Regions from separate parts of the Streptomyces sp. NPDC052079 genome, predicted to be linked through region 2. Evidence: riboswitches for the same ligand, from Rfam matches in the RefSeq annotation. Region 2 holds a riboswitch; the other holds the start of a gene.

Region 1 (6,908 bases), on a different contig from region 2:
CCCGTGGCCATGACGAGGGCGAAGTACCCCGGGGACAGGCGCGCCGGTGTCAGGCCGGCCAGCCGGGGCGACGGGGGCACGGATGGTGAAGGCAGCACCCAGGCACCGTATGTGACCAGCGCCCCGGTGGGTCGCACCCGCTAGCCGGGGGCCGGCAAGCGTCGGGCTCCGGCTGTGCCGCTCAGGGCCGGTCCGTCGCCGCGGCCGTGAAGCGCGCCCCGAGGGCGGCGACTGCCGTACGGAGTTCCTTCCCGGCCTTGACGCGGAAGGGGAAGGGTATCCTCGCCAGCCACTCCTGCGCGTACATGTCCGGGTTGCGGGTGCTGCCCTCCAGCAGGCAGCCCTCCCCCGAGGGTTCGAGCCGTCCCATGGGGGGACGGATCCAGGGGGCGACCTCGGCCAGGGGTGCGTCGAAGACCACGCGGGTGGGGAACTCCCAGCCGAGGCCCAGGTTCTTCTCCAGTACGGCGATCGGGTCGAGGCTTCTGGGTGGTACGAAGCCCCCTCCGGTCGGCCGCACGGCGCGGACGCGGTCGATGCGGTAGGTGCGGATGGCGTCCGCGCGATGGGAGTGGCACAGCAGGTACCAGCGCCCGTGGCGGACGACGACGGACCAGGGATCCACCTCCGCCTCCCACTCGTTGCCGGCTTCGCTGCGATAGGTGACCGACACGCGGCGGGCGGCGGCGACGGCCTCGACGAGTTCGCTGGTGACGGCGGGATCCGGGCGTGCCGAGTGGGGGTCGGGGGCGGCCGACGCGTACGAGCGGAGCAGCGCCGCCTGGCGGCCGACGCCCTCCGGCAGCGCCTTGACCACCTTGTCCAGGGCCGTGCCGACCAGATCGCCGGCGTCGGCCGCGGCCGGCTGGCCGCCGAGTACCGCCATCACCAGGCCGACCGCCTCGGCCTGTGTGAACTGCACGGGGGGCAGTCGCGTACCGCGTCCCAGCCGGTACCCGCCGTGCGGCCCCCTCGCGGACTCCACGGGGACGCCGGCCTCGCGCAGGATCCCGACGTACCGGCGTGCGGCCCGCTCCGTGACGCCCAGCCGCACGGCCAGTTCGCCGGCCGTCGTACTGGGCCGGGCCCGGAGGATCTCCAGGGTGCGCAGCGCTCGCGCGGTGGGGCTGAGGTCGTTCGGCACGGGAGCAGGCTAGGGCCTGTCCGGCGGCTCCGTGTCGGGACTTGGCTGAGATCCGGCAGTGGATCGTCCGGATCTGCTCCTACGGTGGGGCTCCAACGCAGTCGGAGAAGGAGATACCGATCATGGACATCGTGCTTGTCGGCGGTCTGTGGCTGAGCGGTTCCGTCTGGGATCGCGTCGCGTCCGCGCTGGAGGCTCTCGGCCACCGGCCCGTGCCGCTCACGCTCCCGGGACAGGGGGACGGTTCCGTCTCCGCCACGCTCGACGACCAGGTGGAGGCCGTGCTCGCCGCCGTCGACGGGGCGTCCGGCAGGCCCATGGTCGTCGGTCATTCCGCGGCGTGTGCGCTGGCCTGGTTGGCCGCCGACCGGCGCCCGGAAGCGGTGACGAAGGTCGCCCTCATCGGCGGCTTCCCCACCGGCGACGGCGAGCTGTACGCCGACTTCTTCGAGATGCGCGACGGGGTGATGCCCTTCCCGGGGTGGGACCCGTTCGAAGGGCCGGACGCCGCCGACCTGGACGACCAGGCCCGGAAGGAGCTGGCGGCCGGCGCGATCCCGGTGCCCGAGGGGGTGGCCCGGGGCGTGGTGCGGCTGGCGGACGCACGGCGGTTCGGCGTCCCTGTCCTCGTCGTATGCCCCGAGTTCACCGCGGCGCAGGCGCGGGAGTTGATAGGTGCCGGCGACGTTCCGGAGCTGGCCCGGGCCGAGCGGGTCGACTTCGTCGACATCGACTCCGGCCACTGGCCCATGGTCACCCAACCCGAGGAGCTGGCACGGATCCTGGCCGCGGCGGCCGACGCGGGCTGACGGCACCTGACGGCGACGGCGGACGTGACCCGTGCCTGGTCCCGTCTCAGGCGGCTTCGTGCACGACGAGTTTGAACTCCGCCAGGACGATCTTCCGCGCCACGCTGTCGTCATGGGTGGCGCGGAGGGCCAGCGGGACGTCCGGGTCGACGAAGATGCCCCACTGCTTCGTCCAGCACTGCATGCCGGGGCTGGGCGGCCGGTGCTCCGTCGCCGTGGTGTCGTTGGGCGACGGGGTGAGGCCGAGCGGGTCCCGGACGAACTGGTCCCGCAGTTCGTCGTAGCCCCCCGCCTCCCACTGGATCATCGCGTAGAGGACGCCCCAGCCGGCTGTGCTGGGCCATATCAGTCCGGAGCGGTCGTCCGAGTCCCAGTTGGTGACCACGTGGCCGTCCGGCTGGTTGACCTGGTGCATGGCGAAGCGGTCGGTGGACTCGGCGCTCCCGAAAGGGAACCTGATGATCGTGTAAGGGCTGTTCGCCGGGATCGACTGCGGAGTGTCCCGCTTCAGGGAACAGACCTGCACTCCGGACGGATTCGCTGGAGGGGTGGACATGACTCTTATATGCCCATCAGTGTGCGGTTCGATGTGGCCTCCGGTCAGCAAATCATTTGAGGCGTACAACCGTTCGGTCCGATGATCGGTCTCCTGAGTGACCGCTCCGGTCGCCTTCACAAGGAGAACGTCATTTCCGCCATACGCAAGACCCTGACCGCCACCGCCGTCGCCACCGCCGTCCTGGCCGGTTCCGCCGCCTGCGGCACGGTGGAGAACCTGTCCGCGGGTCAGAAGCTCGACAACGCCTTCGACAAGCTCGGCGAGGAGCGCTCGCTCTCGTTCGAGCTGGATCTGGACACCGACGCCGCGACGCTCAAGGCGCTGGACGACGAGGTGGCCGAGCCGGGTGAGGAGATGCCCGACGAGGTCGCCGAACTGCTCAGCGGGGCGCGGTTCTCCGTCTCCATGCAGTCGAAAAAGCCGCTGGAGAAGTCCGAGGAGAAGGACTTCAGCGCCATGGCGATGACGCTCAGCGGCCCGGACGGCGACCTGCTCGGGTACCGGATGGTCGGCGACTACACCTATCTGCGCGTCGACGCCGAGGCGCTCGGGAAAATGTCCGGCAGCCCCATGCCTGCGGCCGAGGAACTGCCCGACAGCGCGGGGGCGTTCAAGAAGCTGCTGGCCGGCGAGTGGCTCAAGCTCTCCACGAAGGAGCTCGAGGAGGCCGACAGACAGATGTCGGGGGCGGAGGGAGCCGAGCCCTCGGCGGAGCCCACCCTGGATGCCCGGGCGCAGAAGAAGCTGATGAAGGCGCTGCGGAAGGTCATCGCCCAGGAGGTCGACTTCAAGACGTCCGGCGGGTCGGACGGCACCGAGCACATCAAGGCGACTGCGCCGTTCCGTACGCTGATGACCGAGCTGTTCGACGCACTGCGGCCGCTCCAGAAGGAGCTGCCGGGGGCGGCCGAGCTGCCGACGAAGAAGGACTTCGCGGACGCTCCGAACGAGAAGGTCACGGCCGACTTCACGCTGAAGAACGGCGAGCTGACCGAGGTCTCCGTGGACTTGGCGAAGCTCGCGGAGAAGGCGAAGGTCAAGAAGTTGGCTCTGGTGGTGCGCGTGGGCAAGGGCGAGAAGGCCACGGCGCCGGCGGGTGCCACCGAGGTGAAGATCGACGAGCTCATGGAGGGCTTCTTCGGCGGCGCCATGGAGGCGGGCTTCGGGGAAGAGGAGTTTTAGGACACTTCGGGAGACCTACGAGACCCCGGCCGACGGGCCCGTCGTCATCTGCGTCCGCCGAACTCCCAGTCGTGGACCTCGACGACGGCGTACCCGTCCGGCGGCAGGGCGGCGCGGGCCGTGCCCCGGTCGGGTGCGCGGACCAGGGCCGCGGTGCCCAGCCAGGCCGTGCCGTCGTCGGACAGCAGCGGCCCGTAGGCGATCAGTTCGTCCGGGTCGCCGGCCGGCACGTCGAGGTCCGGGGCCCGGCCCGTGCCGAAGCCCAGGACCAGGTAGCGGTTGCCGCCGGTCCGGCCGCCGGGGAAGTCCCCCATGGTGCGGCCCAGCACGTTGTGCCAGCGGCGCAGCAGGACGTCCCGGTAGACGCCGGCCTGGTGGTTCGGCTCGTCGAAGGCGAAGGCGCGGGCCGCCGCGGGATCCGGCAGGCCGACGATGTGGACGCTCCCTGTGGGTGTTTCCCCGTCGTCGGCGAAGGTCGGGCCGCGGACGATCAGTTGCTCGGCGTACCGGTCCATGTAGGACCAGTGCTCCTCCCCCAGTTTCTCGCGCAGGGGCAGGGACCCTGGGCGGTCCCGGTGGTAGCAGAAGAACTCCATGGGCCCCCTCCGACGCGCGTACCGCCCATCATACGCACGCGGCCGGATGCAGACGGGCGCGTGCAGGCGTCCGTGGTGCGGGGCCTTGCCGAGGACGGCGGCCCCCAGTCACCCGGTTCCCGGGCGGCCGTCGCGGGCCCGAACGCGCAGGTGTGCGCCGGGGGCCGAGCCGCCGGGCGCCCTCCGCGCGCCCCCGTCGGCGCTTGTCACCGGGCCGCGACGGGGACTACTGTCACCACGCCTTGGTGACGGGAAATCGGTGCGATACCGGTGCGGCCCTCGCCACTGTGATCGGGAAGTCCGGCTCCGGCCCTCACGGGCAGCCACTGGGTTCTAGGGCCCTGGCGCCACATTCCCGTCTGCCGCGCGACGCCTGGCACGCACGCTCGCCGCGTTGCCGAATCGCCCACGTGGCTCCGCCACGAGGGCGCTCCGGCGCCTTGCGATCGCACGCGCCAGACGCCGCGCGGCCCGCCCTTCGGGCGGACGACGGGAATGTGACGCCAGGACCCAGGAACCCGGGAAGGCGGAGCACGGGCGGTGGTACCCGTCAGCCAGGAGACCGGCCAAGGCGCGTCAACCATCCACGAGGTGCTGGAGAGGGTCTGCTGAGCCATGCACATTGCCGAGGGTTTCCTGCCTCCGGCGCACGCGGTCGCCTGGGGCGTCGCGTCGGCGCCGTTCGTCGTCCACGGAGCCCGGTCGCTCATCCGTGACGTCAGAGAACATCCCGAGAGCACGCTGCTGCTGGGCGCGTCGGGAGCGTTCACGTTCGTCCTGTCCGCGCTGAAACTGCCCTCGGTGACCGGGAGTTGCTCCCACCCCACCGGCACAGGGCTGGGCGCGATCCTGTTCCGCCCGCCGGTCATGGCGGTGCTCGGGACGATCACCCTGCTGTTCCAGGCGCTGCTGCTCGCCCACGGCGGGCTCACCACGCTCGGCGCCAACGTCTTCTCCATGGCGGTCGTCGGCCCCTGGGCGGGGTACGGCGCCTACCGGCTGCTGCGCCGGTACGACGTGCCGCTGATGGGCGCGGTGTTCTGCGGCGCGTTCGTCGCCGACCTGTCGACATACTGCGTGACGAGCGTCCAGCTGGCGCTGGCGTTCCCCGACCCGAGCAGCGGATTCCTGGGCGCGCTGGGCAAGTTCGGCTCCATCTTCGCCGTCACGCAGATCCCGCTCGCGGTCAGCGAGGGGCTGTTGACCGTGCTGGTGATGCGCCTGCTGGTGCAGTCCAGCAAGGGCGAGCTGACCCGGCTCGGGGTGCTGGTCACCTCGGTGGCCGACGGCAAGCGTGCCGAGTCGGCCGAGGCGGTGGCCCGATGAGCCGCAACGCGAAGATCAACACCCTGCTCCTGCTGCTCGTCGCCGCCCTCGCCGTGATCCCGCTGGCGCTCGGGCTCGGCGACCACAAGGAGGAGCCGTTCACCGGCGCGGACGGCGAGGCGGAGACCGCGATCACCGAGATCGACCCGGACTACGAGCCGTGGTTCTCCCCGCTGTACGAACCGCCGTCCGGGGAGATCGAGTCGGCGCTGTTCGCCCTCCAGGCGGCGCTCGGCGCGGGCGTCCTGGCGTACTACTTCGGGCTGCGGCGCGGGCGGCGGCAGGGTGAGGCGCGGGCCCGTGAGCGGGCCCGCGCACACGACCCGGACGCGGGGGTGCACTCAGGCGCCGACGGCGGACGGGACTGACGGGTCCGTGCTGCCGATCGACGCGGCGGCGCACAGCAGCCGCTGGCGCCGCCGTCACCCCGTGGACAAGGCCGTCCTCGGCCTCGGTCTCACGGTCCTCGCGATCTCGCTGCCCCCGTGGCCGGGCGCCGCGTTGGTGCTGGTCACCGCGCTGGCGCTGCTGCTCGGCCCGGCGGGGGTGCCGGCCGGGCGGCTGTGGCGTGCGTACCGAGTGCCGCTGGGGTTCTGTGTCACCGGGGCGCTGACCCTGCTGGTGAGGGTGGGCGGACCCGGCGGGTTCGTGTCGCCTGCCCCCGAAGGGCCGCTGCACGCCGGGGAGTTGCTGCTGCGCACCTCGGCCGCCTCGCTGGGCGTGCTGCTGTTCGCGTTCACCACACCCATGTCGGACCTGCTGCCGCGGCTGGTGCGCGCCGGGGTGCCCGCACCGCTGGTGGACGTGGCGCTGGTGACGTACCGGATGAGCTTTCTGCTGCTGGACTCGGTGCGCCGGGTGCACCGGGCGCAGGCGGCGCGGCTCGGGCACACCACCCGCGCGGCGACCTGGCGTTCGCTCGGCGGACTCGGGGCCACCGCGTTCGTGCGGTCCTTCGACCGTGCGGCGCGGCTGCAGACGGGGCTCGCGGGCCGCGGCTACGACGGCGCCCTGCGCGTGCTGGTGCCCGAGGCCCGGGTGTCCGCCCGGTTCACGGCCGCGAGCCTGGCGCTCCTGACGGCGCTGGCCGCCCTCACCTTCGTACTGGAAAGGCCCTTGTCGTGAGCGGATCCGTGCTGGTGGCACTGCGGGAGGTGTCGTTCGCGTACGAGGACGGGCCGCCGGTGTTCACCGGGCTCGACTTCGAGGTGCGCGAGGGGCGGGCGCTGGCCCTGCTGGGGCGCAACGGCAGCGGCAAGACCACGCTGATGCGGCTGCTGAGCGGCGGACTG
Region 2 (6,908 bases):
GCCTCGTCCTCAAACGCCGGACGGGCTGGGTGCCTCCGCCTCAGACGCCGGTGCTTCGTTGGCCGTAGCCGGTCAGGCGTTCGGCCGCCTCCGCCAGTTGCTCAGGGGTCAGGAGGTGTGGGGACAGGCCCGGGAGCGAGGACGCGGTCAGCCAGACGCGGCACATCCACTCCAGCTGGGCCGTGCGGTCGTAGGCCTGGGCGAGGGTCGTGCCGTAGGTGATCGCGCCGTGGTTCTGCAGCAGGCATCCGGTGCGGCCCTCGAGGGCGCGGAGCATGTTCTCGGCCAGCCGGCCGGTGCCGTACGTGGCGTAGCCGGCGACCCGGACGGGGCCGCCCAGGGCCGCTGCCATGTAATGGATCGGCGGAAGTTCGTCGACGAGGGTGGAGACGGCCGTGGCGTGCACGGCGTGCGTGTGCACGACGGCACGCGCGCCGGTGGTGCGGTACACCGCGAGATGCATGGGAAGCTCACTGGTCGGGACCAGCGAGCCGAGCACCTGCCGCCCGGCCAGGTCGACACCGGTCACGTCGTCCGGTGTCAGCCGGTCGTACGGCACCCCCGACGGGGTGACCAGGACCGTCTCGCCGATCCGCACCGACACATTGCCGGAGGTGCCGACGACAAGTCCGTCGGCGACGCTCCGGCGCGCGGTCTCCACGAGCTCCGCCCAGGCACGGGTCTCCTCCTCCTCGGCCGCACGCCTGCGGCTGTCCCCTCGCTGCTGAGTCATGACGCGATCCTGCCAGGCGGGGGCGCCGGAGGGGCGGGACCGCCCATCCGGCGGAGCGGGCGCCCCCTCTTACGGTCACCACGATGCCGATTCGAGTTCATCTTCCGTTCACTCTGGTTACCTACGTTCGATCAGCCAATGACCTCGAACGATTGCCTGGGTAAATGGAAAGCTTCTCGCTGATCCTCGCGATTGTGGTGGTAACCGCACTCGCGTTCGATTTCACGAACGGTTTCCACGACACCGCGAACGCGATGGCAACGACCATTTCGACCGGTGCACTCAAGCCCAAGGTCGCGGTGGCCATGTCCGCCGTGCTGAACCTTGTCGGCGCATTCCTCTCGGTGGAGGTCGCCAACACGATCTCCAAAGGCCTCGTCGACGAGGCCGGCATCCGTCCCGAGGTCATCTTCGCCGCGTTGGTCGGCGCGATCCTCTGGAATCTCCTGACCTGGCTGGTCGGCCTGCCGTCCAGCTCCTCGCACGCCCTCATGGGCGGCCTGATCGGCGCCACTGTCGCCTCCGCCGGCTTCGGCGCGGTGCACGGTGACGTCCTTGTCACCAAGGTCCTGATCCCCGCGATCGCCGCTCCGCTGGTGGCCGGTCTCGCCGCGATGTTGGCGACCCGGCTCACCTACCGCATGGGCAGGAAGGCCGACGGCAAGGCCTCCGAGAAGGGCTACCGCGCCGGGCAGATCGCCTCCGCCGGCCTGGTCTCCCTGGCCCACGGCACCAACGACGCCCAGAAGACGATGGGCATCATCACCCTGGCCCTGGTGGCCGGCGGCACCCTCGCTCCCGACTCCGACCCGCCGCTGTGGGTCATCCTCTCGGCGGGCATCGCCATCGCGCTCGGCACCTACCTCGGCGGCTGGCGCATCATCCGCACCATGGGCAAGGGCCTGACCGACCTCCAGCCGCAGCAGGGCTTCGCCGCCCAGACCAGCGCCGCGACGGTCATCCTGGCCTCCTCGCACCTCGGCTTCTCCCTCTCCACCACGCATTCCGTGTCCGGTTCCGTGATGGGCGCGGGCCTGGGCCGCAAGGGCGGTGTCGTCCGCTGGTCGACCGCCACCCGGATGTTCGTCGCCTGGGGTCTGACGCTGCCGGCGGCGGCCCTCGTCGCCGCGCTCGCCGAGTGGGTCTGTGGCTTCGGCGACTGGGGCACCGCCCTCGTGGCCGTCTTCCTGGTCGGTTCCAGCGCCGCGATCTGGAAGATCTCCCGGCGCGAGGTCATCGACCACACCAACGTCAACGACCACGACGTACCGGGCGAGGAGCCGTCCGGCGTGGTCACGCAGGCGATGGCCGCGGTCACCCCGCCCCCGGCGGGCACCGTGTCCGACGACCTCTCATCCACGATCCCGGCTCCGGCGTCCACCGACCCGGCGGCGCCATCGGCCACGACCACCGTCTGACCGCGACCCGGTACGAAGGAAGTAGAGCACCATGAAGATCGACTGGGCGGCCCTCGGTTCCGTCTTCGGCGTCAGCCTCGTGGTCACCGTGGCCCTGGTGGGCCTGTTCACCCTCGGCATCTCCGGTCTGTCCCGCCGCGAGCGGGCCGCCGCACAGGGCCAGTCCGCGGCCCTGGCGGTCACCGGTGCCTACGCCTGCTTCGCGGCGTGCGCGGCGGCGGTGGGGTACGGGATCTACCTGATCATGGCCTGACCGCTGAGCGCGTCCGTCCGGCGGGCGGTGCGGGAGCCGGGGCTCCCGCACCGCCCGCCGTCGCGTGCGCGCCCGGCCGCGGTTCACCCACGGGCGCCCCTCTGTGGGGCTCAGCACACTTCAGCCCCGCAGGTCAACGGCAAGTTGACGGCCCTTCGGGGGGCGTGGTGGACTGCCTCAGCCAATACGGCGGCAGGAGAGGAAGCCGGTGCGATTCCGGCGCGGTCCCGCCACTGTCACCGGGGTGCACACCCCGGGAGCCAGGAACTCTCACCGCCGGTCTCGTCGAACCAGGGCGTGGACACCCTGAGTGAGGACATATCGCCATGCGCGGCTGCCTGTTGAGGTCGACCAGCGACGTACCACCCCGCTTCGGGGCCGCTCCCTCCGGATCCGTCACCGGCTGAACCATGGGTGCCGACCGCGTGTTCGCGTACGGCGCCGCCGCCGGCCTCCTCGGCGACCTGCTGCTCGGCGATCCCCGCCGAGGGCATCCGGTCGCCGCTTTCGGGCGGGCCGCGGCTGCCGTGGAACGGGTGCTGTGGCGGGACGACCGGGGCCGGGGCGCCGTGCACACCACCGTGTGCGTCGGCGGGACCGTCGCCCTGGGCGCCCTCGCCGCCCGCTGCGTACGCTCCTCCCCCGCCGCCTCCACCGCCCTGACGGCCGCCGCCACCTGGGCCGTCGTCGGCGGCACGTCGCTGGCCCGTGAGGCCCGCGCCATCGGGCGGGCCCTTAAAGCCGGGGACGTCGAGGCGGCCCGGGCCCGGCTGCCCCACCTGTGCGGCAGGGATCCGCAGGCGCTGGACGCCGAGGGGATCGCCCGCGCGGTGGTGGAGTCCGTCGCGGAGAACACCTCCGACGCCGTGGTGGGCGCGCTGGTGTGGGGTGCCGTCGCCGGGGTGCCGGGGCTGCTCGGGTTCCGTGCGGTCAACACACTGGACGCGATGGTCGGCCACAAGTCCCTTCGCCACCGCCGCTACGGCTGGGCCTCCGCCCGCCTCGACGACGTCGCCGGGTGGCCGGGGGCGCGACTGACCGCCGTACTCGCCGCGCTCGCCGGGCCGGATCCGCGCGGGGCCGTACGGGCGTGGCGCGCGGACGCGGCGAAGCACCCGAGCCCCAACGCCGGACCCGTCGAGGCGTCCTTCGCGGGCGCGCTCGGCGTGCGGCTCGGCGGGACCCTGTCCTACGGCGGGCGGGTCGAGCACCGGCCCGTCCTGGGCGGCGGCGGGCGTGCCGTGGCCGTGTCCGACATCGACCGGGCGGTACGGCTCTCGCGGCGGGTCGGCTGGCTCGCGCTGGGGGCCAGTGTCCTCGCACGGAGCGTCATGAAGGGACGTGCATCGTGAGCGCTGGGGGGCTGCTGGTCGCCGGGACCACCTCGGACGCCGGCAAGAGCGTGGTGACCGCCGGGATCTGCCGGTGGCTGGTGCGACAGGGCGTCAAGGTCGCGCCGTTCAAGGCGCAGAACATGTCACTGAACTCGTTCGTGACGCGCGAGGGCGCGGAAATCGGACGGGCGCAGGCCATGCAGGCCCAGGCCTGCCGCGTCGAGCCGACCGCGCTGATGAACCCGGTGCTGCTCAAGCCGGGCGGCGAGCGGTCCAGCCAGGTGGTGCTGCTGGGCAAGCCGGTCGGCGAGATGAGCGCCCGCGGGTACCACGGCGGGCGGCAACAGCGGTTGCTGGGCACGGTGCTGGACTGTCTGGAGCAGTTGCGGAACACGTATGACGCGGTGATCTGCGAGGGGGCCGGCAGCCCGGCCGAGATCAATCTGCGGCGCACCGACATCGTGAACATGGGGATCGCCCGGGGCGCCGGGCTGCCGGTCCTGGTGGTCGGCGACATCGACCGGGGCGGCGTCTTCGCGTCGTTCTTCGGCACCGTCGCGCTGCTCTCCCCTGAGGACCAGGAGCTGGTCGCAGGCTTCTTGGTGAACAAGTTCCGGGGCGATGTGTCGCTCCTGGAACCCGGTCTGGACATGCTGCACGGCCTGACCGGACGGCGGACGTACGGTGTGCTGCCCTTCCGGCACGGGCTCGGCATCGACGAGGAGGACGGGCTCAGGGTGTCGCTGCGCGGCACCGTGCGCGAGTCGGTGGTGGCGGCGCCGGTCGGCGAGGACGTGCTGCGGGTCGCGGTGTGCGCGGTCCCGCTGATGTCCAACTTCACCGACGTGGACGCGCTGGCCGCCGAACCGGGTGTCGTGGTGCGCTTCGTGGACCGGCCCGAGGAACTGGCCGACGCCGACCTGGTGGTGGTGCCGGGGACGCGCGGCACCGTGCGGGCGCTTCAGTGGCTGCGGGAGCGGGGGCTGGCGGACGCGCTGGCACGGCGGGCGGCCGAGGGGCGGCCCGTGCTGGGGATCTGCGGGGGCTTCCAGGTGCTCGGGGAGCACATCGACGACGACGTGGAGAGCCGGCGGGGACGGGTCGACGGGCTCGGCGTGCTGCCGGTGCGGGTACGGTTCGCGCGCGAGAAGACGCTCACCCGGCCGGTCGGCCAAGCCCTCGGGGAGCGGGTCGAGGGGTACGAGATCCATCACGGGGTCGCCGAGGTCCTGGACGGGGAGGCGTTCATCTCCGATGACCATGGACACAGCCTGGACGGCTGCCGGGTCGGACAGACCTGGGGCACGCACTGGCACGGCTCGCTGGAGTCGGACGGTTTCCGGCGGGCCTTCCTGCGCGAGGTGGCGCGGGCCTCGGGACGCCGCTTCGTACCGGCCCCCGGCACCTCCTTCGCCGCGCTGCGCGAGGAGCAGCTCGACCGGCTCGGCGACCTGATCGAACAGCACGCGGACACGGACGCGCTGTGGCGGCTCATCGAGTCCGGCGCGCCACAAGGACTGCCTTTCCTTCCACCGGGAGCGCCCGCATGAGCACTGTGTTGTTGTTGTCGACCGCCGACACGGACCTGCTGGCGGCCAGGGCCGCGACCGGCGTCTCCTACCGGATCGGCAACCCGACCCGCGTGGACGTGGCGGAGGAGCTGCCCGCGCTGCTGGAGGGGGCGCACCTCGCCGTCGTACGGCTGCTGGGCGGCAAGCGGGCCTGGGAGGACGGGCTCGCCGCGCTGAAGGCGTCCGGCATCCCGGCCGTACTGCTCGGCGGGGAGACCGTGCCGGACGCGGAACTCATGGCCGAGTCGACCGTGCCGGCCGGCGTGGTCGCGGAGGCGCTGCGGTACCTCGTCGAGGGCGGCCCGGAGAACCTGACCGAGCTGGCCCGGTTCCTGTCGGACACCGTGCTGCTGACCGGCGAGGGGTTCGAAGAGCCGCGGGTGATGCCGGAGTTCGGGCTGCACGGGGAGCGGGCTCTGGTCGAGGGCCGTCCCACCGTCGGCGTGCTCTTCTACCGCGCGCACGAACTCAGCGGCAACACCGCGTTCGTGGACACGCTGTGCGACGCGATCGAGGCACGAGGCGCCAACGCCCTTCCCGTCTACTGCGGTTCGCTGCGCGGCGCCGACCCGGAGCTGTACGGGCTGCTGGCGCGGGCCGACGCCCTGGTCACCACCGTCCTCGCGGCGGGCGGCACGCACGCCTCGCAGGCGTCGGCGGGCGGAGACGAGGAGGCCTGGGACATCGGGGCGCTCGCCGACCTGAACGTGCCGGTGCTGCAAGGACTGTGCCTGACGTCGTCGCGCGCCGCGTGGGACGAGTCCGACGCGGCCCTGTCCCCCATGGACGCGGCGATGCAGGTCGCCATCCCGGAGTTCGACGGGCGGCTGATCACGGTCCCGTTCTCCTTCAAGGAGCAGGGCCCCGACGACGTCCCGGTGTACGTCGCCGACCCGGAGCGGGCCGCGCGGGTCGCCGGTATCGCCGTACGGCACGCGGCGCTCGGGCACAAGCCGAACGCCGAGAAGAAGCTGGCGCTCGTGTTCACCGCGTACCCGACGAAGCACTCGCGGGTCGGCAACGCGGTGGGGCTCGACACCCCGGCCTCGGCGGTGCGGGTGCTGGACGCGCTCCGGGATGCGGGCTACGCCCTGACCGACTACCCCGACAACGGCGACGAGTTGATCCACCGGCTGATCGAGGCCGGCGGGCACGACGTCGAGTGGCTGACCGAGGAGCAGCTGGCCGCCGCTCCCGCGCGGGTGCCGCCGGCGGACTACCGGGCGTGGTTCGACACGCTCGACGAGGGCCTGCGCGGCGCCATGCTGGAGGCGTGGGGCGAGCCGCCGGGCTCGCTGTACGTGGACGGCGACGACATCGTGCTCGCCTCCCTCCGGTTCGGCAATGTGGTCGTGATGATCCAGCCGCCGCGCGGCTTCGGCGAGAACCCGATCGCGATCTACCACGACCCCGAGATGCCGCCGTCGCACCACTACCTGGCGGCCTACCGCTGGCTGGAGAACAGCTTCGGCGCCGACGCCATCGTGCACATGGGCAAGCACGGCACGCTGGAGTGGCTGCCGGGCAAGGGGCTGGGCCTGGGCGCTGGATGCCCGCCGGATGCGGTGCTCGGCGACCTGCCACTGATCTACCCGTTCA

The links. Region 2 has a riboswitch for cobalamin ahead of AB0L56_RS25905 (cobalamin biosynthesis protein). Riboswitches for the same ligand answer to the same signal wherever they lie in the genome.
Region 1: it holds a riboswitch for cobalamin, as region 2 does, so the genes downstream of both, AB0L56_RS15290 (energy-coupling factor ABC transporter permease) here and AB0L56_RS25905 (cobalamin biosynthesis protein) in region 2, are expected to answer to the same signal.

The regions. Positions count from the first base shown of each region.
Region 1 covers NZ_JBFAWL010000008.1:42,260-49,167, reverse strand. The annotation lists gene AB0L56_RS15320 (tellurite resistance/C4-dicarboxylate transporter family protein) at 1-98, opposite strand, end outside; gene AB0L56_RS15315 (WYL domain-containing protein) at 182-1,144, opposite strand; gene AB0L56_RS15310 (alpha/beta hydrolase) at 1,267-1,953, shown strand; gene AB0L56_RS15305 (hypothetical protein) at 2,000-2,509, opposite strand; gene AB0L56_RS15300 (hypothetical protein) at 2,591-3,694, shown strand; gene AB0L56_RS15295 (YciI family protein) at 3,739-4,290, opposite strand; cobalamin riboswitch at 4,517-4,876, shown strand; gene AB0L56_RS15290 (energy-coupling factor ABC transporter permease) at 4,906-5,616, shown strand; gene AB0L56_RS15285 (energy-coupling factor ABC transporter substrate-binding protein) at 5,613-5,984, shown strand; gene cbiQ (cobalt ECF transporter T component CbiQ) at 5,992-6,741, shown strand; gene AB0L56_RS15275 (ATP-binding cassette domain-containing protein) at 6,738-6,908, shown strand, end outside.
Region 2 covers NZ_JBFAWL010000022.1:39,395-46,302, reverse strand. The annotation lists gene AB0L56_RS25920 (class II aldolase/adducin family protein) at 41-733, opposite strand; gene AB0L56_RS25915 (inorganic phosphate transporter) at 898-2,151, shown strand; gene AB0L56_RS25910 (hypothetical protein) at 2,183-2,404, shown strand; cobalamin riboswitch at 2,555-2,695, shown strand; gene AB0L56_RS25905 (cobalamin biosynthesis protein) at 2,815-3,756, shown strand; gene AB0L56_RS25900 (cobyric acid synthase) at 3,753-5,288, shown strand; gene cobN (cobaltochelatase subunit CobN) at 5,285-6,908, shown strand, end outside.